Regions from separate parts of the Hydrogenophaga sp. RWCD_12 genome, predicted to be linked through region 2. Evidence: predicted binding sites of a transcription regulator. Region 2 holds the regulator's gene; each other region holds the start of a gene.

Region 1 (7,880 bases), on a different contig from region 2:
CGCTGGCTCGACGCGATGCGCGAATGGGTGCGCGCCGAGATGGCAGCCCACCCGAAGCTGGTGCTGATGGGTGACTACAACATCACCTTCGACGACGCCGACGTCTGGGACCCGGTCGGCCTGCATGAAACCATCCACTGCACGACCGAAGAACGCAACCATCTGAAGAGCCTGATCGGCCTGGGCCTGCACGACGCGCACCGCCTGTTCGAGCACCCACCCAAGACCTTCAGCTGGTGGGACTACCGCATGCTGGGATTCCAGAAGAACCGCGGACTGCGCATCGATCACATCCTGATCTCCGATGCCCTCAAGGCCCGCGCCAGTGCCTGCGAAGTCGACCGCGTACCCCGCAAGAACCCCCAGCCCAGTGACCACGCACCGGTGGTGCTGACGATCATCTAGCCAAGTTCGGACGCGCAGGGGAGTTCTACGAGAACGTGGCGGAACCGGCTTCGCCGGGCCGTACCGCGTTGCCCCCGTGAGGGGGCCGCGCGCAGCGCGGCGGGGGTGTCACTCCAGATTCAATTCCTGGATCTTGCGCGTGATCGTGTTGCGGCCGATGCCCAGCTTGTGGGCGGCCTCGATGCGGCGCCCGCGCGTATTGGCCAGCGCGGTCAGGATCAGGCCGGTCTCGAAGCGCCGCGTGAGCACGTCCCAGACGTCGGTACGTCCTGCTTCCAGCAACGAGCGCGCCTCGGCCTGCAGCCCGGCTTCCCAGGCGGAGGTCGCAGCCGGCACCGGAGCAGACGCCACCACACCACCGGCAGGTGCCATCGGCAGTTCGGCTGGCACCGGTGGTGACCATTCCGCCACCGCAGCCGGTGCGGCCGGCGCCGAAGGCACCAGCAGCGATTCGGCACCGACAAGCGGTGCTTCTGGCGCAGCAACCACCGCTGCGCCCACCATGGCCAACACTTCCGGCGGCAGGTCCTTGACCTCAATCACCTGCGCTGGCGCCATCACCGTCAGCCAGTGGCAGACGTTTTCGAGCTGTCGCACATTGCCGGGAAAGTCGAAACCGCTGAGCAGGCGCAGTGCCGGGTCGGAGATGCGCTTGGGCTCCACGCCCAGCTGCTTGGCGCTCTGCTGCAGGAAGTAACGTGTGAGCATCGGCACGTCTTCGCGCCGCTCGCGCAGCGCTGGCAGACGCAGGCGGATCACGTTCAGGCGGTGGAACAGGTCTTCGCGGAAGCCGCCTTCCTTGACACGCTGCTCGAGGTTCTGGTGGGTCGCGGCGATCACACGCACATTGGCCTTGACCGCACTGTGGCCGCCGACCCGGTAGAAGTGCCCGTCCGACAGCACGCGCAGCAGACGGGTCTGCAAGTCGAACGGCATGTCACCGATTTCATCAAGGAACAGCGTGCCGCCTTCAGCCTGCTCGAACCGGCCACGGCGCATGGTCTGCGCACCGGTGAACGCACCGCGCTCGTGACCGAACAGCTCGGACTCCAGCAGGTCCTTCGGAATCGCTGCGGTGTTGATGGCGACAAAGGGACCGTCGGCACGCGGCGAGTGTTTGTGCAGCGCGCGGGCGACAAGCTCCTTGCCGGAGCCGGACTCGCCGGTGATCAGGACCGTGACCTGGCTCTGCGAGAGGCGACCGATGGCGCGGAACACGTCCTGCATCGCGGGTGCCTGGCCCAGCATCTCCGGTGCCCCGGCGACCGACTCGTGCGCCACTTCCTCGCGCTGGCTTTCTTCGACCGCGCGGTGGATCAATTCCACCGCCTTGGGCAGGTCGAACGGCTTGGGCAGATATTCGAAGGCACCGCCCTGGAAGGCGGAGACCGCGCTGTCCAGATCGGAGAACGCGGTCATGATGATGACTGGCAGGCCAGGCAGCTTTTCCTTGACCTTCTCCAGCAGGTCCAGACCCGACCCACCCGGCATGCGGATGTCGCTGACCAGGATCTGCGGCCCTTCGCTCTCGGGCGTTTCGTTCAGTGCCTTGAGGACCTCCTGCGGATTGGTGAAGCTGCGCGTCGGCAGGTTCTCGCGCAACAGCGCCTTCTCCAGAACGAAGCGGATCGATTGGTCGTCATCCACTATCCAGATCGGCTTCATGTGTGCGTCTTCCCTTCCTCAGTCGAGGCGTTTCGGTTTCATGGCAACGGAATCAGCAATTTGAAATCCGTGTGGCCAGGCGCGCTTTCACATTCGATCAGTCCGTGGTGCTGCTGCACAAAAGTCTGCGCCAGGGTCAGCCCCAGCCCGGAACCACCTTCGCGCCCCGACACCAGCGGGAAAAAGATGCGGTCCTTGATCGACGCGGGCACGCCCGGCCCGTTGTCGATCACATGCAATTCCAGTGCCAGCCGGTAGCGCTGCTTGCCAAAGGTCACCTGCCGGTTGACGCGGGTGCGCAGCGTGATCTGCGCATCGCCCGCTGCCATGCGCTCGGACAAGGCCTGTGCGGCGTTGTGCGCGATGTTGAGCACCGCCTGGATCAGCTGCTCCTTGTCGCCGCGGAACTCGGGAATCGAAGTGTCGTAGTCACGGATCACCTTCAGCCCGCGCGGGAACTCGGCCACGATCAGCGCCCGCACCCGCTCGCAGACTTCGTGGATGTTCACGTCGCCCACCACGTGCGGGCGGCGGTGCGGCGCCAGCAGGCGATCGACCAGCGACTGCAGGCGGTCGGCCTCGTGGATGATGACCTGCGTGTATTCGGTCAGCTGCTTGTTGTCGAGCTCCAGCTCCAGCAGCTGTGCGGCCCCACGGATGCCACCCAGCGGGTTCTTGATCTCGTGGGCCAGGTTGCGGATCAGCTCCTTGTTGGCCTGCGCCTGGTCGATGAGGCGTTCCTCGCGTTCCTGCCGCGTCTGCTGCTCCAGCGGCAGCAGTTCGACGATCACCTCACCAGGCACCTCGGTCTGCGCCACAACCACATGCACTGGCAGCGGATCGTGGGACGTGCGCTTGAGCCAGGCGTCGTAGCGCAAGGCGGCGAACTCGTTGACACGGGCACCCGACAGCGCGTTTTCCAGCAGCTGGGGTTCTGTGAAGCAGTCCTGGAGCTGTGCCCCGCTGATGCTGCGGCGGGAGATGCCCAGGGCATCTTCGAGTGCAGCATTGGCAAACAGCACCACGCCGTCAGATCCCACCACCGCAACCAGGGTGGCGAGCAGGTCCAGCGAATGAAACCGGCTGTGTGCCGATGAGGGGCCGAGAGGATCCCGGACGTTCGACGTCGCGTCGAGGCCGAGGGGCGAAGAAGGGGGTGAGGCGTGCTTGGTCAAGCGGCCTATTTTGCGGCACTTTCCGGCGCGCTTCCCGCGCCAGACGGCACGGGCGCAGCCGAAGTCGGTGTTCCACCCATCCGCGAGAGCTCGCGGCGCAGACCATTGACATCTCCCTCGGCACGCGTCACCGCAGCCTTCAGCTCGGCCACGCGATCGATGTAACGCTGGTTGTTGCGCGATTCGATGCCTTCCTTTTCGGGCTGCCCATTGGCGTAGGCCTTCTGCGCCTGCGACAGCCGTTCTTCGGCCTTGCGCAACTCGGCGTCGAGGATCTGGCGGGCGTCGCTGTCGCGAGCGCGCTGCTCGGACGAGTCATTGCGCGGCGCTGCCTTCGGCGCAGCAGACGACGGCGCGGTGCGCGGAGCAGCCTGGGGCGCGGTTCCCTGCACGATGGTGATATTGCCGCCTTCCATGACCTTGCAGCCCTTGGCCTTGGCCACCGTGGCATTGTTGGTGTACTCGTTGCCGCAGCGATAGATGCGCTCCTGCGCCATGGCCGTCGACAGACTGGCCGCCATGGCGATCAGGGCAAAAGCCTTCAACGAATCAACTGCAACGAATCTGGACAACACGGGTACTCCCAGCGCTAGGGGCGCAAACGTCAGCAATTTTCAGTATGACGAAAAACTCGCGCGATATTGCCAGAGCCCGACCGGAAATCCATGGTTTGCGGGCGGAAGGCACAAAAAAAGGACGGCCGGAGCCGTCCTTTTCGCGGTGAGCACCCGGAACCCGGGTGGCCCATCACAGGCTGTAGTACATGTCGTACTCGACCGGCGCCACTTCGATGCGGGCGCGGTTGACTTCGCCCATCTTCAGCTCGATGTAGGCATCCAGCATGGAGTCGGTGAACACGCCACCCTTGGTCAGGAAGGCTCGGTCCTTGTCCAGGTAGTCCAGCGCCATGTCCAGGCTGTGGCACACGGTCGGGACCAGCTTGTCCTCTTCCGGCGGCAGATGGTAGAGATCCTTGGTGGCAGCTTCGCCCGGGTGGATCTTGTTTTCCACGCCATCCAGACCGGCCATCAACAGCGCCGAGAAGCCCAGGTACGGGTTCATCAGGGGATCGGGGAAGCGGGCTTCCACGCGACGGCCCTTGGGGTTGGCCACGTACGGGATGCGGATCGAGGCAGAACGGTTCTTGGCCGAGTAGGCCAGCTTCACCGGGGCTTCAAAGTGAGGCACCAGACGCTTGTAGGAGTTCGTGCCGGGGTTGGTGATGGCATTCAGGGCACGGGCGTGCTTGATGATGCCGCCGATGTAGTACAGCGCGAATTCCGACAGACCGGCATAGCCGTCGCCAGCGAACAGGTTCTTGCCGTCTTTCCAGACCGACTGGTGCACGTGCATGCCAGAACCGTTGTCACCGGCGTAGGGCTTGGGCATGAACGTAGCCGTCTTGCCGTAGGCATTGGCAACGTTGTGCACCACATACTTTTGCAGGATGGTCCAGTCGGCGCGCTGCACCAGGGTGCTGAAGCGGGTACCGATCTCGTTCTGGCCAGCGCCTGCCACTTCGTGGTGGAACACTTCGACAGGGATGCCCAGCGATTCGAGGATCAGGGACATCTCGGCGCGCATGTCCTGCGTGCTGTCGACCGGGGGCACGGGGAAGTAGCCGCCCTTGACGGTCGGACGGTGGCCGCGGTTGCCACCTTCGAGCTTGGCACCCTTGTTCCAGGGAGCTTCGTACTCTTCGATTTCGTAGAAGGTGTGGCCCGGAGCGGTGCTCCAGCGCACGCCGTCGAACAGGAAGAACTCGGGTTCCGGTCCGAAGAAGGCGGTGTCGCCCAGGCCGGTGGACTTCAGGTAGGCCTCGGCGCGCTTGGCGATGGAACGGGGATCGCGGTCGTAGGCCTTGCCGTCGGCGGGCTCGAGCACGTCGCAGGTCAGAATCAGCGTGGTCTCTTCGTAGAACGGATCGATGTTGGCCGTGTTCGGATCCGGAATCAGCTGCATGTCAGAGGCTTCGATGCCCTTCCAGCCAGCGATGGAGGAACCGTCGAACGCATGACCCGAAACGAACTTGTCTTCATCGAAGTGGGACACGGGCACGGTGGTGTGCTGCTGCGCACCACGGGTGTCGGTGAAACGGAAATCAACGAACTTGACTTCGTTGTCCTTCACCATTTGCATCACGTCTGCGACGGTCTTTGCCATCAAATACTCCTGTTGCTGTGTGGGTGGAAAGTGAAATTCGACGTGGACACGAAGCAGTTTTTGTGCCACTGCGATGCCCTGGGTTGCCTGCGCAACGCGGGGCGTGAACTCCATTTGGGATTATGGCGCAGCAACACGGGTGGTCGCCCCAGCAGCGCAAGCGCAAACGTGCCAGCGTCACGCCAAAGGAATGCACCGTTTATGTGCATCCAGTCAGCGCCGCACATGGTTGGTGCAACTCTTCAGCGCACCATTTCAGGGCCCAGCTCGGCGCCAAACTGACGCAGTCCGTCGAGCATGGCCACAAACGCGAGCGCGACACTCTCCGGATCACCTTTGACCCCCAGTTCGATGTGCCGGCCGTGTTCCGGGTGATCGACGCTGGGCAGGCTGAACACCTTGACCGGATGGTCCCTCTCGATCGTTTCCATCAACGGCGTGAGGCTGGCTTCCATCGCACCCTTGACCACCACCGAGTGCTCCTGCCAGGCCCCGCGCCGGTGCAAATGTGCGTATGGGCCATCGAGCAGGGACTCAATCATCGGCCACGCCATCACGGGAAACCCTGGCACGAAATGGACCGTTCCACCTCCCGGTCCGTCGCAGCTGAAACCCGGAATCTTGTTGTAGGGGTTGGCAATGATGCGGGCGCCCTGCGGGAACACGCCCATGTTGAACCGGTGCACGTTGTCGGGGCGGTCAGGGTCATAGGTCTCGCCGCGCTCAAGTGCCAGGTCCTTCATGCGCTGCTCGATCAGATCGCGGGCCTCTGGGTGCAGCGCAAGCTCCGTCCCCAAGGCTGCAGCCGCGCATTGCCGGGTGTGGTCGTCGGGAGTCGCGCCTATCCCCCCGCAGCTGAAAACGATGTCGTTGCCCGCAAAGGCGTCGCGCAGGGCGGCAGTGATGCGCTGGCGATCGTCGCCGATGCAGCGCACCCAGGCCAGCGACAGCCCGCGGGCCGACAGCAGCTCGATCACCTTGGGAAGGTGCTTGTCGGCGCGCTTGCCGGACAGGATTTCATCGCCAATGATGATGAGCCCGAAGGCGGGAGCAGAAACCGAAGTTTGTTCCATGGTGCTTGTCAGGACTGGGGCGGAGGCAGCTCGCCACCGGCCGCGGACTGCGCAGGAGGTATCGCTGCGCCGATGGTCTGGCCAGGGACAGCGTCCACGATGTCCACGGCCACCTGCCCCCGCAGCTTCTGCAGGGCCGTCAGGCAGAAATGGGCGAACCAGAGCGAGGAAAACGCAAACACCAGGGTGTAGATCCAGATCGCCACCGGCACCAGCAGCGGCGCCAGCGCCACAAACATGGCGCCGGATGCCCACAGCAGGCTGGGTGCTGCACCCAGATAACCACTGATGACACCCATGGCCAGCAGGCTGCCACGGTGCTCGCGCAAGATGGTCTTTCGCTCGGCGCTGCTGGCATGGATGGACAGTGCGTCGAAGGCAAACACACGGTAAGTCAGCCAGCCCCAGATGAGTGGCGGCAGGATGAGCACCAGCGGCGGCACCAGCCAGAACGGCATCGACAGCACCAGCGCCACGGCAGCCACCACCGTGGACCCCAGCGACCAGGCCAGACTCACCCACAGCGAGCCACCCTTCTTCTTCTCCAGTTGGGCAAAGCGGCGCTGCCCCACGAGGTCCACCATGGCGGGCGTCATGAAAAACGCCACCAGCAAGAGACTCAGCAGCACGATCACCGGCGTCGCCAGCACCAGCACCACCAGCGGCGCGAAAACAGTGCGCAGGTAGCCCAGTCCGACACCGTCAAGCCAGCCCAGGAAGCTCTGCACCAGGGACCAGGCTTGCAGCCAGTCGGACACGGCCTGAACCGCGAAGTCCCAGCAGAAATACCCCAACCCGAACGACAGCGCCACCATCAACACGAGGGGCAGGAACGAAAGGCCAATCACCCGCGGATGCATGCAATACGCCACCGCGCGCCAGAACGAATCGAACAGCTGAGTCATCCGGTCAGAATACAGGTTTTCGCTGCGGTCCGGCGCAGCCACGCCCGAGGAGAACCGATTGGACAGTGTCGACATTCACGGTGTGCGGCTGGAAGTTGCGCACATCCCCGGCTCCCCAGAACTGGCCCCCCTGCTGTTCCTGCACGAAGGTCTTGGCAGCGTGTCCATGTGGGCGCAGCGGGGCCGGGACTGGCCACGCGAGATCTGCGCCGCCACGGGCCGCGCCGGCTGGCTGTATTCCCGCCGGGGATACGGCCGGTCCGACCCGGTGGCTGATGTTCGCGGACCATCCCGGGTTGAAGGCCACTGGCATGTCGGCCGGCACGAGCCCGACTACATGCACCGCGAAGCGCTCGATGTGCTGCCGGAACTGCTGCGCAGGCTGGACATCCAGCGACCTGTGCTGATCGGGCATTCGGACGGCGCCACCATCGCCCTGCTGCATGCCAGCCGCCTCACGGTCTCTGCCTGCGTGGTGATGGCGCCGCACCTGT
Region 2 (7,880 bases):
CACGCCGGGCTGGTCCGTCGGCGGCATGCGCTGCAACGCGTCGCCACCGCGCAGCTCCATCGCAAACGCCACGCCCGCGCGTTCGGCGTTGCGCTGCGCAAAGTCGACCATGCGGAACGCCACATCGCTGCCAAACACGATGGGCTTGCGGCCGGCCGGCCAGTCGCGGCGCTGTTTTGCCGCCTCATCTTTCAGTGCATGCCAGACGTGCGGCTGGAACGGCAACAGCTTCTCGAAGGCAAAGCGGCGCTGCAGGCCTGGCGCCACGTGCAACGCGATCTGCGCCGCTTCGATCGCCACCGTGCCGCTGCCGCAGCAGGGGTCGTACAGCGGCACGATGTCGTCCAGGGTGGCCGCCTCGGCGCCGTTCCAGCCCGTGGCCGCGATCATGGCCGCCGCCAGCGTTTCCTTCAGCGGGGCGTCGCCCTTGTCCTCGCGCCATCCCCGCTTGAACAGAGGCTCACCCGAGGTGTCGATGTACAGGCTGACCGTGTCGGTGGTCAGGTGGGCATAGAGGCGCACGTCGGGCCAGGTGGTGTTGACGCTGGGCCGCTCGCCGCGCCGGTCGCGGAATCGGTCGCAGACCGCGTCCTTGATCTTCAGTGCCGCGAAGTTCAGGCTCTTGAGCGGACTGTGCTGGGCCGTGACCTCGACCTTGATGGTCTGCTGCGGCGTGAACCAGATTTCCCAGGCGACCTCGCTGGCCGCGGCATACAGGTCGTTCTCGCTGCGGTAGCCGCCGTGCCAGAGCTGCACCAGCACCCGCTGCGCCAGGCGGCAATGCAGGTTGAGCTTGAGCGCATCGCGCCACGAAGCCTCCAATGCCACGCCCGCGCGCCACTTCTGCACCTCGGTCGCGCCGGTGATGCGCGTGACCTCGGCGGCCAGGTAGTCCTCCACGCCAGCGGCGCAGGGGAGGAAGAGTTGAAGCTGGTTCATGAATGGAAACCTAACGAACAAACACCGCACGTTTGGCACAGCCCCTTCCAGCGTGCACCACGGAACCGGCTTTGCCGGGCCGTTGGTGCAGCCCCCTGGGGGGTGACGCGAAGCGGCGCAGGGGGTTACAAAGCTTTCCGAAGGTTCGCGGGCGCGATGCGCAGTGCCTCGCGGTATTTCGCGACCGTGCGGCGCGCGCACTCGATGCCCTGCTCCTTGAGCAAGTCCGAGAGCTGGTTGTCCGACAGAGGCTTGGAAGGCTCTTCGGACGCGATGAACTGCTTGAGCAGGGCGCGCACGGCCGTGCTCGACGCGTTGCCGCCGGTCTCGGTGCCAAGCGACGAGCCGAAGAAATACTTGAGCTCGTAGGTGCCGAACGGCGTGGCCATGTACTTGGCGGTGGTCACACGGCTGATGGTCGATTCGTGCAGTCCCAGCTCGTCGGCGATCTCGCGCAGCACCAGCGGTCGCATGGCGAGTTCGCCGTGCATGAAGAAGTTGCGCTGGCGTTCGACGATGGCGCTGGAGACGCGCAGGATGGTGTCGAAGCGCTGCTGGATGTTCTTGATGAACCAGCGCGCTTCCTGCAGGCGCTGCTGCATGGCCGCGTGGCCCGCTTCGCCGCCGCCATCGCGACCGCGGCCACGCATGGCGTTGGCGTACACATCGTGCACCCGCAGGCGCGGCATGACCTCGGCGTTGAGCGTGACCTTGAAGCCGCGGCCGGCGCGCGTGACGATCACGTCGGGCACCACGACGTTGCGCTCGACATCGACAAAGCGCCGGCCTGGCTTGGGTTCCAGCCGCGCAATCAGCGCCAGGCCGGAGCGCACAGCCTCGTCGTCCTGGCCGGTGGTCGCGCACAGGCGCTTGATGTCGCGTTTGGCGATCAGCTCCAGCGGCTGCTCGCAGATCGCCAGGGCCGCGCGGGCCGCGGGCGTGTTGCGCAATTCCAGGATCTGCAGCCGCAGGCACTCGCCCAGATCGCGGGCACCGACGCCGGAGGGTTCCATCTGCTGCAGCCACTGCATCGCCGTGCCCAGCCGCTGCTCGATGGCTTCAACTTCTTCGAACGGCGGCTCGGTGTCGGCCGGGACCTGCGCCGAGGCCGTCAGGCGCCAGCAGGCGCGCGCCAGGTCGTGCAGGCTTTCTTCGAGGTAACCGTCGTCGTTGAGCGACTCGATCAGGAAATACAGGGCGGCGGCGTCTTCGTCGGACAGCCGCAGGCAGCGCGCCTGCTCGTGCAGATGGTCCTGCAGGCTGACCGGCTCGCGGGCCAGTTCGGCCGCGGTCGCGGTTTCATCGTCGCCGCCGGAGGCATTGTTGTTGCGCGCGGGCGCGTCACCGCCCCACTCGCTGTCGTCGGGCGCCATCTCGACCGTGCCATCGCCTTCCCAGCTCTCTTCCACGGGCGAGGCCCCGTCGAGGCGGCTCTCGACCTCGTCAGCGGCGCCACTCTCGGACGATTCGGTCGTCGATGTCCGGGTGTCGGCCTCCGGCAGGCGCGGTTCCGGCGCAGGCTGCGCAGCCTCCGCCAGTTGGTCAGCCGCTACTACTGGCGCGTCGACCGTGTCGACACCAAATTCCTCGCGCTCGGCCGTTTCTTCGCCGCGGTCCAGGAACGGGTTCTCGTCGAGCATCTGCTCGACTTCCTGCGCCATTTCAAGCGTGGACAGCTGCAACAGCCGGATCGATTGCTGCAGCTGGGGAGTGAGGGCGAGATGCTGCGAAACCCGCAGCGAGAGACCTTGCTTCATCCGCTCAGTGCATCACATGCGGAAGTTTTCGCCGAGATAGACGCGGCGCACTTCGGCGTTCTCCACGATCTCGGCGGACGTGCCGCTGGCCAGCACCTGACCATCGCTGATGATGTAGGCGTGGTCGCAGATGCCCAGGGTCTCGCGCACGTTGTGGTCGGTGATCAGCACACCGATGCCGCGCGACTTGAGGAAGCTGATGATGTGCTGGATTTCCAGCACCGCAATCGGGTCGATGCCGGCAAAAGGCTCGTCCAGCAGGATGAAACGGGGACGCGTCGCCAGCGCACGGGCGATCTCGACCCGGCGGCGCTCACCGCCAGACAGCGCGGGCGCCGGTGAAAGGCGCAGATGGTCCACCCGCAGGTCCTTGAGCAGCTCGTCGAGCCGGCTGCGGATTTCGTCTTCCGACAGCCGCTCGCCCTGCTCGTTGTGCTGCAGTTCCAGGACGGCGCGCACGTTTTGCTCGACCGTGAGCTTGCGGAAGATCGATGCTTCCTGCGGCAGATAACCCAGACCCAGACGGGCGCGGCGGTGAATCGGCAGGGATTCGATACGCTCACCGTCGAGCAGGATCTGGCCGCCGTCGGCACGCAGCAACCCGACGATCATGTAGAAAGAGGTCGTCTTGCCAGCGCCGTTGGGGCCGAGCAGACCGACCACCTCACCCTTGTCGACGGACAGCGAGACGTTCTTGACCACCTTGCGGCTGCCATAGGCCTTCTTCAGACCATGGACCTCCAGGCGGCTCTGTCCCGCCACAGCGCCCTGTGGGCTGGCGGCAATTGCGGTCACTTCTTGGGCTCGGTGATCTTGACGCTTGGACGTAGCGTGGCCGGCTCGGCCGGCTGCTGGGGAGGCGGTGTCTTGCCGGCCTTTTCCTCTTCGGGAATCGGCGTCAGCATGGCGCGCACGCGACCGGAGGGGTTGGCTGCTGTCTTGCTGTCAACCCCGCCCTTGACGGTGAACACTTCGGTCTGGCTGTTGTAGAGAATCTCGCTGCCCACGCTCTGGTCGTTGAGCTGCGTACCGCGGTAGCGGCGCAGCACGGCGCGGCCAGTGAACAGCACGGTCTGGGCCTTGCTGTCGTATTCGATGCGGTCGCCTTCGCCCTCGATCCACTCGTCCAGGCCTTCGCGCTTCTGGCGGAAGAAGCCGGGGGTGGCGGGCGTACCCACCAGCAGACCGAGCTGGTTGCCCTGGGCATCCTGGCGCACGTCCAGCTTGGAGCCGCGCATGACGATCGTGCCCTTGGTCAGCACCACGTTGCCGTTGAACACGCTGGTCTGGCGGTTCTCTTCGTAACGCAGGGCATCGGCCTCCACGTTCATGGGCTTGTCCTTGTCGGCTTTTTCCGCCTGCGCCACCCAGGGCGACAGCAGGCCGACGGCCGCAACAAACAACCAGGCGATCGGGCGGGAGGGTTTGACGTGTTGGTGCATGGCTTTTGGGGGCACAGATCTTGCATTCATTGTAGCGGTGCCAAGTGCAATTCGTGCCCTTGACAAGAGATGATTCCTGCCTGGAAACGGCAAGGCCCGCTCGGAGCGGGCCTTGTGCGATGCGAACGGGCCGATCGGTCAGCCCTTGCGGGCCTCAGCGATCAGCGAATCGGCCACCAGGAGGGTCTTGGGACCCTGACCCGGGATGTAGAAACGCCCGGCGATGCCCAGGGCGGGCGTGCCCTCGACCTGATAGGCGTCCTGCAGGCCCACGGCCTTCTGCGCCGACTTGACCGCCGCACCGTCGTAAATGGCGCTGAACTTTTCGCGGTTGACGCCCTGCTTTTCCACCCAGGCCAGGATGGCCGGCGGCGTGGTCAGCGGTAGGCGCTCTTCGTGGTATGCCTTGAATACCTTGCCATGCAGTTGCTCCAGCAGGCCCATGGCTTCGAGCGTGAAGTAAAGGCGCTGCATCGGCACGAAGTTCTGGTTGAAGGCCACCGGCACGCGGCGCACGGTCACATTCGCCGGCTGCTTCTTGATCCAATCGCTGAACACCGGCTCGAAATTGAAGCAGTGGATGCAGCTGTAGGCAAAAAACTCGACCACCTCGACCTGGCCTGCCGGGCTGTCGGTGGGGGCCGGCTTGGCCAGCCTGGTGTAGTCCGTGCCTTCCTTGAAGGCGACCCGCTGTGCCATGGCGGGCGACAGGGCCAGCCCTGTGGCCGCTGCGGCACCGGCAACCATCAGGCCACGGGAAAAATCTCGACGTTGCATGGATTCAAACTCCTTGAAATGACCCGGTTCAGGCTCGCCGGACCGGGAAAAGTTCCCCCGGGGCTGGCGCGGGGTTCAGCGCTGCACCCGCACCAGTGCGGCTTCGACACCGTTGGTTTCGAGCTGCTCGCGCGTTGCATCGGCCATGCCCTTCTGGTTGAAAGGTCCCATGCGCACCCGGAACACCTGGCGGCCAGACTGTTCGCGCTCGGTGATCGACGCTTCCATGCCCAGCATCGCCAGGCGCGCTTTCTGCGCCTGTGCCTCTTCGGCCGACTTGAACGCACCAGCCTGCACGAAATAGCTGAACGGATCGGCGCCAGCCGCCGGCGCCGGATCGGCTCCCGCCGCACCGGTCTTGGCCTTCACCAGATCGCCCAGCGGGTCGGCGCCTGGCTTCGCGGCCGCGGTGTCGGCCGGCTTGGCGTCGGGTTTGGCAGCGGCGTCCTTGTTGTCCTTGTTGTCCTTGTTGTCCTTGGCGTCCTTGGTGGAAGCCGCGTCGGTTCCAACCGGTACCTCGGGGGCTGGCGGCGTGGGCAGCGGCGGCGCCTTGTTGACCAGCCCGGCGTTCGGGTTCCAGCCTTTGTTGCGCTCGGCCTCGGCCGCGTCTTCGGCGGGCTTGCGCGTCACGCCCCGGTCCACGAACGGCACCGGCACACGGGTCACGTACACCGCCACCGACAGGGCAAGCCCCAGACCGATGAGCAGGCCGACGACGAAGCCGACCAGGGTTCCGCCACGCTGTCCGTGGGCCTGCGGGAAACGAGTGTTCATGGATCGAGGGTTCTCACATCTTCTGCGGGGCACTCACGCCCAGCACAGCCAGGCCATTGTGCAACACCTGCGCGGTTGCCCGGACAAGGGCCAGGCGCGCCAGCTTGACCTTTTCGTCGTCCACCAGGATGCGCTCGGCGTCGTAGTAGCTGTGGTAAGCCGCGGCCAGTTCGCGCAGGTAGAAGGTCACGTCGTGCGGCGCGAAGTCGTTGGCCGCCGAGGTCAGCATGGCCGGGTACCTGGCCAGCAGCAGCATCAGCGACTGCGCAGCCGGCGTGTCCAGCGGGGAGAGGTCGACACCGGCCAGCGAGGCCACGTCACCGCCCCAGGCGGCCAGCACCGAGCAGATGCGCGCGTGGGCGTACTGCACGTAGTAGACCGGGTTGTCGTTGTTCTTCTGCACCGCGAGGTCGACGTCGAAGGTGTATTCGGTGTCGGGCTTGCGGCTGAGCAGGAAGAAGCGCACCGCGTCCTTGCTGGTCCACTCGATCAGGTCGCGCAGGGTCACGTAGCTGCCGGCGCGCTTGCTGATCTTCACCTCCTCGCCACCGCGCACCACACGCACCATGGTGTGCAGCACGTAGTCGGGGTAGCCCTGGGGAATGCCCACGCCCGCGGCCTGCAGGCCGGCGCGTACGCGCGCAATCGTTCCGTGGTGGTCGGTGCCCTGGATGTTGATGACCTTGGTGAAGCCCCGTTCCCACTTGCTGATGTGGTAGGCCACATCGGGCACGAAGTAGGTGTACGAACCGTCGCCCTTGCGCATGACGCGGTCCTTGTCGTCGCCGTAGTCGGTGGACTTGAGCCACAGCGCGCCGTCCTGCTCGTAGGTCTTGCCGGCGTCCACCAGCTTCTTCACCGTGGCCTCTACGCGGCCGCTGGTGTAGAGGCTGGATTCGAGGTAATAGTGGTCAAACTTCACCTGGAAGGCCTGCAGGTCCAGGTCCTGTTCGTGGCGCAGGTAGGCCACGGCGAACTGGCGGATGCTGTCGAGGTCGTTCACGTCGCCGCTGGCGGTGAACTCGCGGTCGTCGGCGTGCACAGTCTTCTTCGCCAGGAAGTCGTTGGCGATGTCCTGGATGTAGTCGCCGTTGTAGGCGGCTTCGGGCCACTCGGCGTCGCCAGGCTTGAAGCCCTTGGCACGCAGCTGCGTGCTGGTGGCCAATGTCCCGATCTGTACGCCCGCGTCGTTGTAATAGAACTCGCGGTGGACGTTCCAGCCCTGGGTGCTGTAGAGGCTGCAGATCGCGTCGCCCAGTGCGGCCTGGCGGCCGTGACCCACGTGCAGCGGACCGGTGGGGTTGGCGGACACGAACTCGACCATGAGGCGCTGGCCGTTGGATGGCTGCACGCCGAAGCTGTCACCGGCCTGCAGCACCTCGGTCACGATGGCCTGCTTGGCTGCTGGCTTGAGGCGCAGATTGAGGAAGCCAGGGCCAGCGATTTCGATGTCGGCGACCCACTGCTGGTAGACCGGCAGGGCCAACAGTGCGGCCTTGAGCGATTCACCGACCTGGCGCGGATTGAGCTTGAGCGGCTTGGCCAGCTGCATGGCGGCCGTGATGGCGTAGTCGCCGTGGGCAGCCACCTTGGGGGATTCGAAGGCGGCCTTGTCGCCGGCGCCGGGCGAGAGCTGGTCCAGCGCCTGTGCGAGGCCGGCCAGCAGTTCCTGTTTGATCTTGAGCATAGGGCAGCGATTTTAGGTGGCGGGCGACCCGACACCGTCAGACGGTGCTCTGGAAAACCCGGGGCACCCCGTCAGAAAGCCTTAAGAAAAAAAGGTGTATCGTGCCTGCGCCCGATCCCGGGCTCATTCCTACCCAAAGGCAAGACATGAAACATCTGCTGACCCTGATCGCCCTGACCGGTTCCCTTTCCATGGCCATGGCCCAGACCGCAGCCCCCGCTGCTGCCCCGGCCAAGGCGCCTGCTGCTGCGCCCGCTGCTGCTGCAGCACCTGCCGCCGCCAAGGCCCCGGCTGCTGCGCCCGCCGCCGCTGCGCCTGCTGCTGCAGCCGCTGCCCCGGCCGCGGACAAGAAGCCGACCGAGCAACAGAACCGCATGAAGACCTGCAACGCCGACCCGAAGGCCAAGGCCCTCAAGGGCGACGAGCGCAAGTCGTTCATGAAGTCCTGCCTCTCCGGCGACGAAGCTGCCGCCGGCGGCAACAGCCAGCAAAACAAGATGAAGA
Region 3 (7,880 bases), 320 kb from region 2:
GCCCAGCAGAGGTTGCCACAACACGTTGAGGTAATCGACCAGCACCGGATCGTCGAGGTAGTCCGGGTCACGGAAAATGTCGCGCGCAATGCTGTCGCCCAGCCGCCGCTCGGCGGCGATCGACATACCGCTCACATCGCCCAGCGAGGGGAGCGCGGCGTTCTGGGCCCAGGAGGCCGGCAGAGGTGTCAGCAGGACCGAAGCAGCCACCACCCATGCCAAGGGCCGCGGCCAGAAGGGAGCACTGCCCGAACGGAAGCGGAGATTCATCCCCGTATGATGCCGCCAAGCCCCAGTGGTTTCTGTAAAGCCCACGCAAAGTAGTACCGCCATGACCGACACACCCAAGACCACGGCGTCCAGCCCGCTGACCCATTTCGACGCCCAGGGCCAGGCCCACATGGTCGACGTCTCGGCCAAGGCCAGCACCCACCGCGTGGCGGTCGCCGAAGGCCGGATTTCGATGCTGCCATCGACACTGGCGCTGATTCAGAGCGGAACAGCCAAGAAAGGTGACGTGCTCGGCATTGCCCGCATTGCCGGCATCCAGGGCGCCAAGAAGACCAGCGACCTGATCCCGCTGTGCCACCCGATTGCGCTCACGCGGGTCGCGGTCGAATTCGAGGTCGATGAATCCGGCAACAGCGTGCTGTGCCGCGCGACGGCAGAGTGCACCGGCCAGACGGGCGTGGAAATGGAGGCGCTGACCGCCTGCAGCGTGGCCCTGCTGACCATCTACGACATGTGCAAGGCGGTCGACCGGGGCATGACCATCGGCGGGGTCAGGCTGTTGGAGAAGAAGGGCGGGAAGAGTGGGGTCTATTCCGCCACTTGACCGCCATTGCCGGTCAGCGGCATTCCGACGGCATGTATTTCGCAGGGATGGCATTTGCCGCAGGCACGACCGTATTGTTGCCAAGGCCCCGTCCGGTGGATGCGCCGTTTGTCGTTGAGACACATGCCCAGTCAATGGCACCCTGAGAAGTCGCGGATGGGATCCCCACTACCCCTCCATTGGACGCATTCGGCGCAAGGTTGAATGTGTGCCCGTTCAACCCAATGGGGATGCCATTTCCAGCAGTTCCTGCCAAAGCAATCGAGACAATCCAGTTGCCTGCTCCCGCTGGAAATGCTGGGCAATTCGCCCCAATTGGAGGAACGCCGCCTCCCGCTGCGTTATATACACAATAGTTGTGGACGTACTTGGATTGCTTTTCGGAAAACGGAATGTCGTTTATTGCCTGAGACCCAGCCTGCAAGCCGTTGGTTCCGTTGGACTGAAAGGCCTCGCTCAGCAGTGTCTTGGCCGCCACCCCGGCCACTATTGCCTCAGAAATCTTAGACCGAACAGTGTAGTCCTGATAAGCTGGGAGCGCCACGGCTGCCAATATGCCGATAATTGCAACCACAATCATCAATTCGATGAGTGTAAAACCTTTCTGTGTTGTACGCACAATAAAACCCCTTTAAAATCCATCTCCTTTGGCGAAGCCCTGAATTCCCCCATTCCTATCCAACAAGGCAACCCAGTCTTGGCGACCCACAACAGGCAAAAGAGTCAGGTCGCTCAGCGCAATCTTGTTAACACTTGCCAGTTTTTCCACCGACTCCCTTTGGTCGGGAAACTTTTGCAAAAATGGCTCTAATGGTCTAGCACGAATAAGAGAGGCCTTTGCAGCGCCCCCCTCGTATGGAACATAGAACTCCGGGCGTTCGGCATAATCCCGACCCCCAACGATAGACTCAAAAAGAACCTTGTTCTTCTCATGCACACTATTCGGCGAGCGCAAAGCCACAGTCCTGACGCCACCAAAGGCAAAGGGACGTAGGTCGGTGGGCAGCAACTTAAGAGCTTCGTGGTCGATGTCCGCCGACATCACAACTTTGAACCGATCCACTTCCAGTGCCAAATAGAGAGGTCGAGCTTGCCAAGTGGTCCAGACGCCATAGCTCAGAGCCAGTAGTTGCACAACCACCACAAGACTCAAATCGATCCAGAGCTCTTGCCTTGGTTTGGCAGGGTTGAACAACACAAAGGTCAGCAATGGCCCACACACCACATCCACGGCGATGACCAACATAAAGAGCTCTCGCCCTCCTGATAGCTCACGGTACGGATAGGGATACCAGAGCCCAAACACGATTGCTGCCGCAATGACTGCCAGGGCGATGCTGCCGAGCAAATGAACACTCGCCGCCTTTGATGCCACCCGGTATCTCGAGTCAAATTTCATGAATTAATCTAAACAACGCAAAAGCAAGTAAGTTATTACACCCAAAATCACCCAAGCGCTCTTTTGGAACTCTTCACGATGACCCAATATTCAACGGCATTCTGAAGGCATAAACTTCGCTGGAACAGGATTGGCTGCAGGAACCTGGTTGTTGGTCAGCGCGCGCCCAGTGGAGGCCACATTCGTGGCGGATGTGCAAGCCCAGTCCACTGCGCCTTGTGCGCTGGCGACCGGCACGCCAAACACACCAGCGTTTTGCACGTTCGGAGCCAGATTGAACGTAAAGCCGTTCAGGTTAGTGGGAATGCCATTGCCAGCAGTTGCTGCCAACGCAACAGAGACTACCCAGTTGGCAGCGCCCGGAGCGAATGCCGGGCAGTTAGCTGCCGTGGGAGCGCCGCCTTGCGCGTTGTTGTAAACGCAATAGTTCATGACGTACTTGGACTGCTTCTGGGCAAACGGGATGGCGTTGATGGCAGCGGCAGCACCATCGAGGCCTGTAACACCGTCGGACTGGAACGCTTCGCTCAGCACACCCTTAGCGGCCGAACCGGCGATCACGCCTTCAGAGATCTTTGCACGCACCGTGTAGTCCTGGTAAGCGGGCAGAGCCACAGCAGCCAGAATACCGATGATGGCCACCACGATCATCAGTTCGATCAAGGTGAAACCTTTTTGCAGGGAACGATTCATAACACTCTCCAAGACGGCTTAGTTGAACGGTACGAGATCAATGCACAGAGCGTGCCAGTCAAATGAGACTCATATTAGAGAATTTTCGATTCTTTCCGACCAGAAGGTGACTATTTCCGGCACTATCGCCCTCGACGAGTGACAACTCTTGTCACCATGTGCTGAACTGTCACTCACGACCTTAGCCAAGATACAAACCGTTGATAAAGCCATCGAAGCACTAAACCAAAAAAGAGCGCCGAAGCGCTCTTTCTGATGATTGAAATACGTGGCAGATCAACGGCACTCAGAAGGCATGAACTTGGCCGGAACTGGATTGGCTGCAGGAACCTGGTTGTTGGTCAGCGCGCGCCCAGTGGAGGCCACGTTCGTGGCGGAGGTGCAAGCCCAGTCCACTGCACCTTGTGAGGCGGCGACCGGCACACCAAACACGCCGGCGTTTTGCACGTTCGGAGCCAGATTGAACGTGAATCCGTTCAGGTTGGTGGGAATACCGTTACCGGCAGTAGCAGCCAAAGCCACCGAAACAACCCAGTTGGCGGCGCCCGGAGCGAATGCCGGGCAGTTGGCTGCCGTGGGAGCGCCGCCTTGCGCGTTGTTGTAAACGCAATAGTTCATGACGTACTTGGACTGCTTCTGGGCAAACGGCGTGGCGTTGATGGCAGTGGCTGCACCATCGAGGCCTGTAACACCGTCGGACTGGAACGCTTCGCTCAGCACACCCTTGGCGGCTGAACCGGCGATCACGCCTTCAGAGATCTTTGCACGAACCGTGTAGTCCTGGTAAGCGGGCAGAGCGACCGCAGCCAGAATACCGATGATGGCCACCACGATCATCAGTTCGATCAGGGTGAAACCTTTTTGCAGGGAACGCTTCATTGAAAACTCCTTGAGGGGTTTGTGGGTTGGAACGACTACACCTCAGCAGAGAGCGTGCCAGGCAGAACTGGCTGCGTTTTCGAGCGCTTTTTCACGCTTAGCTGGTGGCCAGTGACGATTTGTGTCCCGCGTGACCAGCGGCTACTGACAATTTTTGTCATCGACAGTTCGATGAGCAAAAATTGTCAAAGGTCAAAGGTCTGTCCGGCACTCAGCCAGCGGATGTCGTGGCGGACATCCGAGGCGCGGTTGGGCGTCTCGTCGAAGCGCCGGATCTCATCCATGATCAGGCCGGTTTCGGCCGGCTTGGTGTGGGTGATGTAGATCGGAAAGCGCCGCTCGCGATCGATCTGATCCAACTCCTCGGCCAGCGTGCTGGGGGACAGATGCAGGCTGCGCTGGGCCAGGGCCTTTTCCCGGTCGCTGAACGCCGTCTCGATGATGAGCAGCGCGACATCAAGGCGGTTGATGCGTTTCCAGAAGGCAGGATTGCGCTCGGTGTCGCCGCTGAATACCCAGTGCCCGCTCGGGCTGTCCACCGCATAGCCCACCGCCGGGACGGTATGTACCGCCGGCAGCACCTCCACCCGCTTGCCACCCACCAGAAGCTGCTCCCCGACGGTGATCGGCACAAAGCGCATCAGCGGGGTTTCCACACTGGGAATGGCCGCGAAGTCGGGCCAGATCAGGTTGTTGAAGACATGGATCTGCAGGGCGGAAATGGTGCCGGGCAGCGCATGAACCGTCAGTGGCGGAGCGCCGGCCGCCAGACGCTGGGCCGCAACGGCATCCAGCATCAGCGGCAAGCTGGCCACATGGTCGAGATGGGAATGGGTCAGCAGGACATGGTCGATGCGGGCCATTTCCTCCAGGCTGAGGTCTCCGACGCCCGTGCCGGCATCGACCAGGACGTCGTCGTCCAGCAAAAAGGAGGTGGTCCGGCAGCCATGGGCAATGGCACCTGAGCAACCCAGCACACGTACCCGCATCGATATTCCCGTCGGTTGGTCTGAGAAGGCGGTCTGCCCGTTATTTGGTATCGAACGAACTCGCACCATCCCAGTCCTGGGGCAGCGGAGACTGCTTCATGGAGCCTACCCGTTCGGTATAGAGCCGGTAAAGGACTTTTTTGGCATTTCTCGCGCGCAGTTCCCCCAGATGGGTTTCGCACGCACCCCAGTCTCGTGTCCTCCAGGCTTTGCGCACCAGTTGCCACTGGTGCAGCTCTTCGGCCAGGGCCGTGTCGGGCACGCCAGCCGCCAGCGGCGTGTGGATCGCCACCGCCTGCGCCTTGCCCTTGACCCGCACCAGATCCAGTTCCTGCCAGACGAAGCCGGGTGCCTTGCGGCGGGTGGTTTCGCTGGCAACGATCGACACACCGTAGTGCTTGGACAGACCTTCCAGTCGCGACCCCAGATTGACCGCATCGCCGACGACGGTGTAACTGCGGCGCACGTCGGACCCCATGTCACCGACGCACATTTCGCCGGTGTTCAGACCGATGCCGACTGCAATGTCCGGCAACCCGGCATTCTGGCGATCGGCATTGATGCGCTCGATTTCCTGCGACATGCCCAACGCCGCCCGCACAGCCAGCGTGGCGTGCTCGGCCGTGTCGACCGGCGCCCCCCAGAACGCCATCACGCAGTCGCCCATGTACTTGTCGATCGTGCCGCGGTGGCTGCGGATGACGTGGGTCAGGCGGCTGAACACCATGTTGAGCAGTTCCTGCAACTGCGTGGGCGACATCGTCTCCGCGCTGGCGGTGAATCCACGCATGTCGCAGAACATGACCGTCATCTCCCGGGTGGTGGCGGTCATGCTGTAGCGGTCCGGATCCTTGACCATCTCGTCGACCAACTCGGGCGGCACGTAGGTGCCAAACAGCTGCGCCAGCTCGCGCTTGGCCCGGCTCTCGACCAGGTAGCCGTAGCTCATGTTCACCACGAAGGCCAAGCCCGCCATGACCAGCGTGGTGGCCATGGGCAGAGCCAGCCCGTGGGCCACATACAGCCAGGTGTTCAGGCCAACCACCGCACCGATCACCCCGATGCTCAGTACGACGGCCCGGGTTGCACTGAGCAGCGGCAACCCGAGCGCGAGCAACAGTCCGGCCAGCAACATCAGCACGGCTTCGTAGCCAGCGGCGTAATCGGGTTTGCTGATCAGGCGCCGGTCCAGCAGGCCGGAAATCAGGTTGGCATGCGTCTCCACGCCCGGGTAGGCCTCTCCCACCGGCGTCGCCCGCAGATCAAGCAGGCCGGGCGCGGTGGTGCCAATCAGCACCATTCGCCCCCCCAGTTCTCCCTTGGCCAAACGGCCGGAAAGCACATCCCCAGCCGAGACATAGCGGAACGATCCGCCCTGCGGCCCACCATTCCCCCGAAACGGCAGCAGCGCCGTCAGGTGGTCGTCGACCGGGATCTTCTGGCTCCCCTTGTCGGAGCGCAGCACCAGACTGCCCGGTGCCGGTTCACCACTGACCAGAGACCCGGGTTCAATGGCCGGCTGTCCCAACCACAACCGGTACATGGCCAGGGCCAGTGACTCGTAGTAGGCACCCTGGTATTCGGCCATCAGGGGCAGGGAACGGACCACGCCATCGTTGCCCGGCACGGTGTTGAAGAAGCCCGCCGCCGGAGCCGCCTCGGCCAACGGCGCGATGTTGGCGCCATAGCCGGTCCAGTGAAGGGCCTGGATATGACCACCGGCCTGGCTCTCCTTGCGCCAGGCCGGCGCCGGCAACTGCCCGGACGCACGCGCCTGTGCCTCACTGGAGAAGTAGTAGCCCATGACCACTGGCCGCCCGCGCAAGGCATTGGCCAAACGCTGGTCGTGATCCAGCTGGGGCCGCAGCCGGTTCAGCTGATCGGCAAATCCCGGCTGGTCGCGAAGTTCCTGCCGGACCAGCCGCTCCAGCTGGGGCAGCCCCGTGCTGCGATCCGCTTCGGCAAACACCGTGTCGAAGCCCACCAGCGCCACGCTTTGCTGCACGAACAGCTGGTCAACCAGCTCGGCCATGCGGTCCCTCGGCCAGGGCCATTGACCGATTTCGGCAAGGCTTTTCTCGTCCACATCAACGATCACGATCCGTGGATCCAGCGTCCCCGGCATGGTCCAGCGCAGACGCGCGTCGTAAATGATGTGGTCCAGGCGCTGCAGGATGCCCAGAGGCAGCACGCCGACCACGTGCAACAAAGCGAACAGCAAGGGCAGCAGCGTGACGGCCACACGGGGGCCGTGTCTGCTCAGCGCCTGCATGAAACGTCGCGGGAAGAGGCAGGCACCCGTTCAGCGCGCCTGCGGGTACATCCGGTCAGGACTGCACGAACTGCATCTGCGTGCCGGCCAGCTCGATCAGGTCGCCGTTGTGCAGGTTCACCGCTTCGGTGGTCAGGGCGGTGCCGTTGATGGTCGGTTTGACCGCACCCTCGACCAGCGCCACCACATAGCCGTGCGGCCGGCGCGTGATGGCCGCCACCGCCACCCCAGGCTTGCCGATGGTGGTGACCACCTTGACCAGAGGCACCTCGCGGCCTGCAGCCGCGCCAGACATCACTCGGATGGCCGCGTTGCCCACCATGGCGGGTTCAGCCCCTACCACGGCGCCGGAATTGATCACCGTCGTCTTTTCGTGACCGTCGGACGCACCGTCGTGCACGAACTTGATTTTGTACTTGCCGATCTCGACCGTGTCGCCGTTCTGCAGCTGCTGTTTCTTGATCGCCTTGCCGTTGACGTAAGTGCCATTGGTGCTGTTGAGGTCTTCGAGGAACACCTCGGCGCCAGACATCTGCATCACGGCATGCTCACCACTGACCGCCAGGTTGTCGATGACGATGTCGTTGTATGGACGACGGCCCAGGGTGGTGCGGTCTTTCGTGAGCTGCACCTCCTTGATGACAACGCCATCGATGGAAACGATCATTTTCGGCATGGCCGACTCCTGTGGAACCTTGGAAACGAAACTAATTGATTACTGCTGTCCGAGCATACGCGACAACAAACCCCTGCGGACCGGCTTGGCCCGGGCCAGTGCCAGTATCACCGAAATATTATCGCGCCCACCACAGC
Region 4 (7,880 bases), on a different contig from region 2:
CTCGCCGTTCTCGCACTCGAAGTCCAGCGGAATGTTGTTGGCCTTCGCCACCGCCAGCAAAGTCCGCGTATCGCCCGCCACCGCATAGACCGTCAGGTCCTTCTTCATGCGCGGCGAACTGAAAGTCACATTGGCCATAAGACCCTCACTGAAAGAGATGTCCGGGATCGCAGCGACCTGGGTGAGCAAGGGGATCCCAATCCAGGCCGCCGCGGAACCGGCTTTGCCGGGCCGCCAGCGGCGCCCCCTGGGGGGTGACGCGCGCAGCGCGGCGCGGGGGGGGTCAACGAATAATGTCGTACGAGTAGTCCGTCTTGCCCGGAACAATCGTGTTCGCGTCCAGGGCTTCGAAGAACTCGTCCAGCAGGTTGACCAGGACGCGCATGCCGCCCTCGTAGCCCCAGGTGGGGAAACGGTGGTAGTGGTGGCGATCGAAGATCGGGAACACCATGCGCACCAGCGGCGTGCCGGTGTCGCGCTCCAGGTACTTGCCGTACGTGTTGCCGATCAGGAAGTCCACCGGTTCCGTGAACAGCAGGCTGCGCATGTGCCACAGGTCGCGCTTGGGGTAGACCTTGCAGCCGGCGCCGTAGGGCGAGCTGTCGAACAGCTTCTGCACCTTGGCGGCCCATGTTTCGGTGCCGTTGGTGGCCAGCACGTGGGCCGGCTCGGCGCCCAGCTCCAGCAGGAACTGCGCGTAACCGATCATCTGGTCCGGGTCGCCGTACAGGGCGTAGCGCTTGCCGTGCAGGTGGGCCTGGCTGTCGGCCATGGCGTCGACCAGCAGGCCGCGTTCGAGTTCCAGCTCGGCCGGGATCGGCTTGCCGGTCAGGCGGCTGATGGCCATCAGGAATTCGTCCGTGCCGGCCACGCCCACGGGCGCGTTGAGCACGACCACTTCCTGGCCCTTCTCGGTGATGTACTTGCTGGTCTTCTCGCAGCAGTACTCCTGGAACACGATGGTCGCCTTGGCGTGCAGGCCGGCGATCACTTCTTCCTTGGTGGTGCCGCCCTCGTACATGCGGAACTCGCCGTCGGTCGGGGTGCTCCACGAACCGGACGGGTCGCACAGCACATTCACCTTGACGCCGAACAGGCTGAAGATGCGGCGCATTTCCTTCATGTTGCCGACGACGAAACCGTCGAAACCGGCGATGAAGTTGATGCTCTCGTCAGGCACGCGCTCCAGCTTCTCGGTGGTGCCGGCCTTGCCGTCCCAGAAGTGCTGCAGCACGCCCAGCAGCGCGTTGTCGTAGCCGGTGATGTGGCTGCCGACGAAGGCCGGGGTGTGGGCGAACGGCACGTCGAACTCGGCGGGAACCGAGCCCTTTTCCTTGGACGTCTTGATGAAGGCGTTCAGGTCGTCACCGATCACCTCGGCCATGCAGGTCGTGCTGACCGCGATCATGTCGGGCTTGTACAGGTTATAGGCGTTGGCCAGGCCGTCGACCATGTTGTTCAGGCCACCGAACACCGCCGCGTCTTCCGTCATCGAGGAGCTGACGCAGGACGTCGGTTCCTTGAAGTGGCGGGAGAAGTGCGAACGGTAGTAGGCGACGCAGCCCTGCGAACCGTGCACGAAGCTGAGGGTCTTGTGGAAACCGTTGGCGACGTAGACGGCGCCCAGCGGCTGGCAGGCCTTGGCCGGATTCACGGTCAGCGAATCGCGGGCGAAGTTCTTCTGCTTGTAGTCCTCGGTCTTGGTCCATTCGATGACCTGGCCGATTTTCTCGTCGCTGTGGTTGTATTCGAACTGTTCCTTCTTGTTCTTGAACAGTTCCTGGTACTCGGGCTCACGGAACAGCAGTTCGTGGTCGAGGATCTTGTCGGCTGATTGGGGCATGACGCTCTCCTTGGCAGTTCGGGATGGTGTGCGGGATCAGGCGGCTTCTTTCCAGGGCGCCTTGGTCAGGCCCCAGATCGGCGAGCTGATCGCCATGTCCATGTCACGGGCGAAGATGGCAAAGCCGTCGTAGCCGTGGTAGGGGCCGCTGTAGTCCCAGCTGTGCATCTGGCGGAAGGGCACGCCCATCTTCTGGAAGACGTACTTTTCCTTGATGCCGGAGCCGATCAGGTCGGGCTTGATCTTGTCGACGAAGTGCTCGAACTCGTAGCCGGTCACGTCGTCATAGATCAGCGTGCTGTCCTTGATGTAGTGCGTGGTGCGCTGGTAGTCGTCGTTGTGGCCGAACTCGTAGCCGGTGCCGACCACTTCCATGCCCAGGTCCTCGTAGGCTCCGATCACGTGGCGCGGACGCAGACCGCCCACGTACAGCATGACCTTCTTGCCCTGCAGACGCGGCTTGTACTTGTCGATGACGGCCTGCATCAGCGGCTTGTACTTGGCGATCACTTCTTCGGTCTTGGCCTTGATGGCGTCGTCGAAGTGGCTGGCGATCTCGCGCAGGCTCTTCTCGATCTGGGTCGGGCCGAAGAAGTTGTACTCGCACCATGGGATGCCGTACTTCTCTTCCATGTGCCGGCTGATGTAGTTCATCGAGCGGTAGCAGTGCAGCACATTGAGCTTGGCCTTGGGGGTGTTTTCCAGCTCGGCAATCGTGCCGTCGCCGGACCACTGGGCGATCACGCGCAGGCCCATCTCTTCGAGCAGGATGCGCGAGGACCAGGCATCACCACCGATGTTGTAGTCGCCGATGATGGCCACGTCGTACGGGGTGGAGACGAAGTCGGGACGCTTGTTCGGGTCGGTCTTGTCGAACACCCAGTCGCGGATCGCGTCGTTGGCCAGGTGGTGGCCCAGCGACTGGCTCACGCCACGGAAACCTTCGCAGCGCACGGGCACGATGGTCTTGCCTTCGTATTCCTTGCTCTTCTTCTTCGACACCGCTTCGATGTCGTCGCCGATCAGGCCGATCGGGCATTCCGACTGGATCGAGATGCCCTTGTTCAGGGGGAACAGCTCCTGGATCTCGTCGATGATCTTGTCGAGCTTCTTGTCGCCGCCGAAGACGATGTCCTTCTCCTGGAAGTCGGAGGTGAACTGCATCGTCACGAAGGTGTCCACACCGGTCATGCCGATGTAGTAGTTGCGGCGGGCGGCCCAGCTGTACTGGCCGCATCCCACGGGACCGTGGGAAATGTGGATCATGTCCTTGATGGGGCCCCAGACGACGCCCTTGGAACCGGCGTAGGCGCAGCCGCGGATCGTCATCACGCCCGGCAGGGACTTGATGTTGGACTTCACGCCGCAATCGGGCTTGCCCTCTTCGTACGTGTTCAGGTGCTTGGCACGGCGCTTGGCCATCTTTTCGGGATAGGCCTTCAGCACTTCATCGATCAGGGCCTTGTTGGCGGCCTTGCGCTCTTCAACGGTGGCGGTCATGGGAACACTCCAGTGGATGGTGGGTGGTTCTGGGGTCCGCGATCCGGTGCGCCACGCAGGCGCACCGGATGCGGTCCTCTGTGGAGATCAGGCGGCCAGTTCGGCGGCGGTCTTGCCGACTTCGGACTCGTCGATGGTCTTCATGATCCCGTGCTCCATCAGCAGGTCTTCCAGCTGGTCCATCGTGATGGGGGTGGGGATGGTGCCGTTGCCAGCGTTGCCGTGGACCTTCTGGGCCAGGGTGCGGTATTCCTGGGCCTGCTTGGATTCCGGTGCGTATTCCAGAACGGTCATGCGGCGCAGTTCGGCGTGTTGCACGATGTTGTCGCGCGGCACGAAGTGGATCAGGCGGCTGCCCAGCATCTTGGCCAGCGAATCGGCCAGTTCCAGTTCCTTGTCGGTCTGGCGCTCGTTGCAGACCAGGCCACCCAGACGCACGCCACCCGAGTTGGCGTACTTCAGAATGCCCTTGGAGATGTTGTTGGCCGCGTACATGGCCATCATCTCGCCCGACATCACGATGTAGATTTCCTGGGCCTTGTTTTCGCGGATGGGCATGGCGAAGCCGCCGCACACCACGTCACCCAGCACGTCGTAGGAGACGTAGTCCACGCCTTCGTAGGCGCCGTTCTCTTCCAGGAAGTTGATCGAGGTGATCACGCCGCGGCCGGCGCAGCCGACGCCTGGCTCCGGGCCACCGGATTCCACGCAACGGATGTCGCGGTAACCGATCTTCATGACGTCCTCGAGCTCCAGATCCTCCACCGAGCCGGCTTCAGCGGCCAGCGACAGGATGGTGTCCTGTGCCTTGGCGTGCAGGATCAGGCGGGTCGAGTCGGCTTTGGGGTCGCAGCCGACGATGAGGATCTTCTGGCCCATCTCGGCCAGGGCCGCGAGGGTGTTCTGGGAAGTGGTGGACTTGCCGATGCCACCTTTGCCGTAGAAGGCGATTTGACGAAGCTTAGCCATGTCAGTACTCCAAACAAGTAGGGGTTGAAACCAAGGTTGCGATACACCGCGACCAGTTCAGCCTGACGTGCCCATTGCTCTTGTTATCGGATCACGCATCGGCAGGACTTGAGTCCGCGCAGCCACCCCTTCGCAGCTTCCGTGCCATGCCGTTGCAGCCGCGTGCCGACATGGGCCAAGTGCTTGTTTTCCCGAGGGAAATCACCATTTCTGCGGCGCTGGAGAGCGCCTTTTCGGCTTTGTTCCGAACCCGACAAAGCGGGCCGGCCACGTCGCAAACGGCACGCCTGTCGGGGACCTCACGGCCGCTTGTGTCGGGTTTGCAGCGCCTTCTCGCGCGCGCGAGGGTTTGTCGGGGTTGGTACGTTCATTGCAGACAGCAGGGCGAGCCTTTCCCATCCACACACCACAGGAACCGCCATGACCACGCTGACCGCGCCCGCCGCCATCGAAGACACCGCTTTCGCCCGCCTCGAAAAAGAAGGCCGCATGCTCAACCCGGTGCTCAAGGCACCGACCCACGTCGATGGCCGCTTCGGCTTCCGTGGTGAACTGGCGCTGCGCTTTGCCGACAAGATGGCCGACGAGGCGCGCCCGCCCGAGCTCAAGTGCGACCAGGTGATGGCCGTGGCCCGCGTGGGCGAGCCGCAGCTGCCGTTCTTCTGCGGCTGGCTGCTGTCATTCGCGTCGCTGAAGGACGTGGCCGAAGTGCTGGGCGACACGCTCAGCGCCGGCGGCAAGTACTTCCTGTTCTGCGACAACATGGACATCTCCAAGAAGTACCAGGTGCCGTACAAGGGCGCGATGTTCTACGTGCTGCCCATCCTGGAGAACACGGTCTACAACGAGATGCTCGAACTGCTCTACCTGGAGAAGGGCGACCTCAAGAAGAAGGACACCGCCGGCAAGCTCGACGCCGTGGCCGACGCCGCGATGAAGTACGACGTCACCTTCGACACCATCACCTACGACGAAGGCCTGGCGCTCATGGGCCCGGTGCGCAACGTCAACGAGAACCGGCCGGTCTGAGCCCGTCAGGACTCTTGTCTTCGCCTGGCGCCGATGGACGATGAACCGGTCCAGCCGCACCGCTGGTACAGCACCAACCTGGTCGGCGTGCCGACCCGGGTGCTGGCCGGCACCGCGTTCAACGCGCACCCGGTTCCCCTGTCCATCGCCGGCACGCGCGAGACGCACCCGGGCCTGTTCGGCCTGCTGGCGCGCTGCGCCAGCCTGAACGAAGCGTCGGAGGTGTTCGTGCACTACCTGGACATCGCCTTCGGATTGCGCGCCCCAGCCGCGCACGAGGCCGCCACGCTCGACCCGGCCGAGCGGCGGCGCTGGCGCAGCAGCTGGCGCAAGCTGCTGCAGGGCTGGGGCATGGACAACGGCGGTGCGGCCGGTGCCGTGCTCAAGGGCTGGGTCGAGAGCCGTTTCGGCCTGGTGCCCCTCCACCACAAGCAGCCGCTGCAGCGTTTTCCCTCGCCGGGCTGGATCACCTACCTCGAAGAAAAGACCTCCAGCCGCCTGCACAACAACAACATCCACCAGCAGCTGGACCTGTTGTACGAGTTCTGCCAGTGGGCGCTGCAGCGCTTCGGCCTGCCCGGCGTGGCACCCGCACCCGCCCAACACCTGCGCCTGTGGCGCGGCAGCACGCGTTGCGATGAGCAGCTCGTCGCGGGATCGCTGCGCAATCGCCACTGCACCGTGCGCCTGAACAGCCTGGTCTCGTTCAGCCTCTCGGCCGACGACGCCGGCTGCTTCGGCGACTGGGTGTTCGAGGCGCAGGTGCCGGCCTGCAAGGTGCTGGTGTTCCCCGGCCTGCTGCCGGGCCAGGTGCTGCAGGGCGAGCAGGAAGTGCTCGCGCTCGGCGGCGACTACGAGGTGGTGGCGCGTTATGTCTGAGCCCCACGTCAATGGCTTTCACGCCCGCTTCGACAAGGCGCTGGGCGCCTACCTGGGCCTGGCGATCGGCGACGCGCTCGGCGCCACCGTCGAATTCATGCGTCCGCGCGAGATCCTGCTGCAGTACGGCACCCACCGCGACATCGTCGGCGGCGGTTGGCTCAAGCTACCGCGTGGCCAGGTCACCGACGACACCACCATGAGCCTCGCCCTGGGCGACGCCCTGCTGGCCGGTGGCGTCGGCGGCATCGCCCAACTGCGGGACGGGAAAGACGACCTGCTGCTGCGCGCCATCGGCGACGCCTACCTCGCCTGGTGGCGCGCCGGCCCGGTCGACTGCGGCAACACCTGCCGCCGCGGCATCCTGCGCTTCATGCACGAAGGCAGCCTGGTGGCCCCCGAAAACGAAGGCGACGCCGGCAACGGCGCGGCCATGCGCAACCTGCCGGCCGTGCTCGCCACGCTGAGCGACCTGCGCGCCTTCGAACGCCTGTCGCTCGCACAGGCGCGCATGACCCACCACCACCGGCTCTCCGACGCCGGCACGCTCGGGCTCGGCCGACTGCTGCGCGGCCTGCTCGCGGGCGACGACCAGGTCCGGCTGAGGGAACGCATCGCCCGATGGGTGAGCGAAGAACCCGTGTTCCGCCACACGCCCTACCGCGGCCGCGCCACCGCCTTCGTCGTCGACACGGTGCAGACCGTGCTGCACCACCTGGCCGAACACGAAGACTTCGAAGACGCCGTGGTCGCCACGGTCAACCAGGGCGACGACGCCGACACCACCGGCGCGCTGGTCGGCATGCTGGCGGGTGCGCGCTGCGGCGCCTCGCGCCTGCCCTGGCGCTGGCTCAGCCGGCTGCAGCCCGCGACCGTGCGCGCCATCACCGACCAGACCAGCGGCCTGCTGGCGCTGGCCGACCAGCTGGCGGAGGTGGCCCATGGCTGAGGCGCTGGACGTCGTGATGGCCTACCACGAGCGCAGCAAGCACCGGCTGGACCGCTACGCCGCCGGCCCCGACACGCTGGACTGGGACGCGCAGCCCGACCCGTTCCGCCGTTACGCGGGCGCGCCGCTGACCGCGCTGCCACTGGACACGCCCGCGCCAACGGTGGCGTGGTGCGACCTTGGCTCACCGGACCGGATCGCCGCGCACCCTCTGGGCCTGCGCAGCATCGGCCTGCTGTTTGAACTGAGCCTGGCGCTGGCGGCCTGGAAGACGCAGGGGCCGGACCGCTGGGCCGTGCGCATCAACCCCTCCAGCGGCAACCTGCACCCGACCGAGGGATGGCTGGTGTGTCGTGGTGTGTCGGGTTTGTCGGACGGCGTGCACCACTACGCGCCGCACGAACACGCGCTGGAGCAGCGTGCGGCCTTTGCACCGGAGGCCACGCCCGCCCGCGCGTTCGTCGCACTGAGCAGCATCGCCTGGCGCGAGGCCTGGAAATACGGCGAACGCGCCTTCCGCTACTGCCAGCTCGATGCTGGCCACGCGACGGGTGCGCTGCGCTACGCCGCGGCCCTGCTGGGCTGGCGGCTGCGGCCGGTGGCCTGCGACAGCGCCGCGTTGGCGCAACTGCTCGGCCTGGACCGCGACGCCGACTTCGGCCCGGCCGAGCGCGAGGAGCCCGACGCCCTGTTCGAACTGCTGCCCGCCCC

The links. The regulator sigma-54, encoded in region 2, starts transcription at its own class of promoters, with help from an activator protein. The targets are predictions, from matches to a motif close to TGGCANGNAANCTGCTTT.
Region 1: the regulator sigma-54 is predicted to act here: its motif matches at 5,459-5,476, upstream of glnA (type I glutamate--ammonia ligase).
Region 3: the regulator sigma-54 is predicted to act here: its motif matches at 2,967-2,984, upstream of ACLIJ1_RS21435 (pilin).
Region 4: the regulator sigma-54 is predicted to act here: its motif matches at 4,442-4,459, upstream of nifH (nitrogenase iron protein).

What each region holds. Positions count from the first base shown of each region.
Region 1 is NZ_JBKIXC010000005.1:174,223-182,102, reverse strand. It holds gene xth (exodeoxyribonuclease III) at 1-405, shown strand, start outside; gene ntrC (nitrogen regulation protein NR(I)) at 514-2,070, opposite strand; gene glnL (nitrogen regulation protein NR(II)) at 2,109-3,140, opposite strand; gene ACLIJ1_RS19415 (hypothetical protein) at 3,251-3,766, opposite strand; gene glnA (type I glutamate--ammonia ligase) at 3,993-5,408, opposite strand; gene ACLIJ1_RS19405 (competence/damage-inducible protein A) at 5,651-6,481, opposite strand; gene ACLIJ1_RS19400 (EI24 domain-containing protein) at 6,490-7,386, opposite strand; gene ACLIJ1_RS19395 (alpha/beta fold hydrolase) at 7,445-7,880, shown strand, end outside.
Region 2 is NZ_JBKIXC010000006.1:362,751-370,630, reverse strand. It holds gene ACLIJ1_RS22870 (THUMP domain-containing class I SAM-dependent RNA methyltransferase) at 1-939, opposite strand, end outside; gene rpoN (RNA polymerase factor sigma-54) at 1,065-2,696, opposite strand; gene lptB (LPS export ABC transporter ATP-binding protein) at 2,709-3,491, opposite strand; gene lptA (lipopolysaccharide transport periplasmic protein LptA) at 3,488-4,138, opposite strand; gene ACLIJ1_RS22850 (thiol:disulfide interchange protein DsbA/DsbL) at 4,277-4,915, opposite strand; gene ACLIJ1_RS22845 (SPOR domain-containing protein) at 4,991-5,689, opposite strand; gene argS (arginine--tRNA ligase) at 5,703-7,376, opposite strand; gene ACLIJ1_RS22835 (PsiF family protein) at 7,523-7,880, shown strand, end outside.
Region 3 is NZ_JBKIXC010000006.1:47,156-55,035, reverse strand. It holds gene ACLIJ1_RS21455 (M48 family metalloprotease) at 1-270, opposite strand, end outside; gene moaC (cyclic pyranopterin monophosphate synthase MoaC) at 332-835, shown strand; gene ACLIJ1_RS21445 (pilin) at 849-1,415, opposite strand; gene tfpZ (TfpX/TfpZ family type IV pilin accessory protein) at 1,467-2,234, opposite strand; gene ACLIJ1_RS21435 (pilin) at 2,325-2,927, opposite strand; gene ACLIJ1_RS21430 (pilin) at 3,204-3,806, opposite strand; gene ACLIJ1_RS21425 (3',5'-cyclic-nucleotide phosphodiesterase) at 3,992-4,795, opposite strand; gene ACLIJ1_RS21420 (CHASE2 domain-containing protein) at 4,836-7,067, opposite strand; gene ACLIJ1_RS21415 (FHA domain-containing protein) at 7,123-7,743, opposite strand; gene ACLIJ1_RS21410 (Stp1/IreP family PP2C-type Ser/Thr phosphatase) at 7,783-7,880, opposite strand, start outside.
Region 4 is NZ_JBKIXC010000003.1:538,681-546,560, forward strand. It holds gene ACLIJ1_RS14480 (2Fe-2S iron-sulfur cluster-binding protein) at 1-138, opposite strand, end outside; gene nifK (nitrogenase molybdenum-iron protein subunit beta) at 284-1,843, opposite strand; gene nifD (nitrogenase molybdenum-iron protein alpha chain) at 1,880-3,343, opposite strand; gene nifH (nitrogenase iron protein) at 3,431-4,312, opposite strand; gene ACLIJ1_RS14500 (hypothetical protein) at 4,733-5,341, shown strand; gene ACLIJ1_RS14505 (NAD(+)--dinitrogen-reductase ADP-D-ribosyltransferase) at 5,375-6,220, shown strand; gene draG (ADP-ribosyl-[dinitrogen reductase] hydrolase) at 6,213-7,169, shown strand; gene ACLIJ1_RS14515 (nitroreductase family protein) at 7,162-7,880, shown strand, end outside.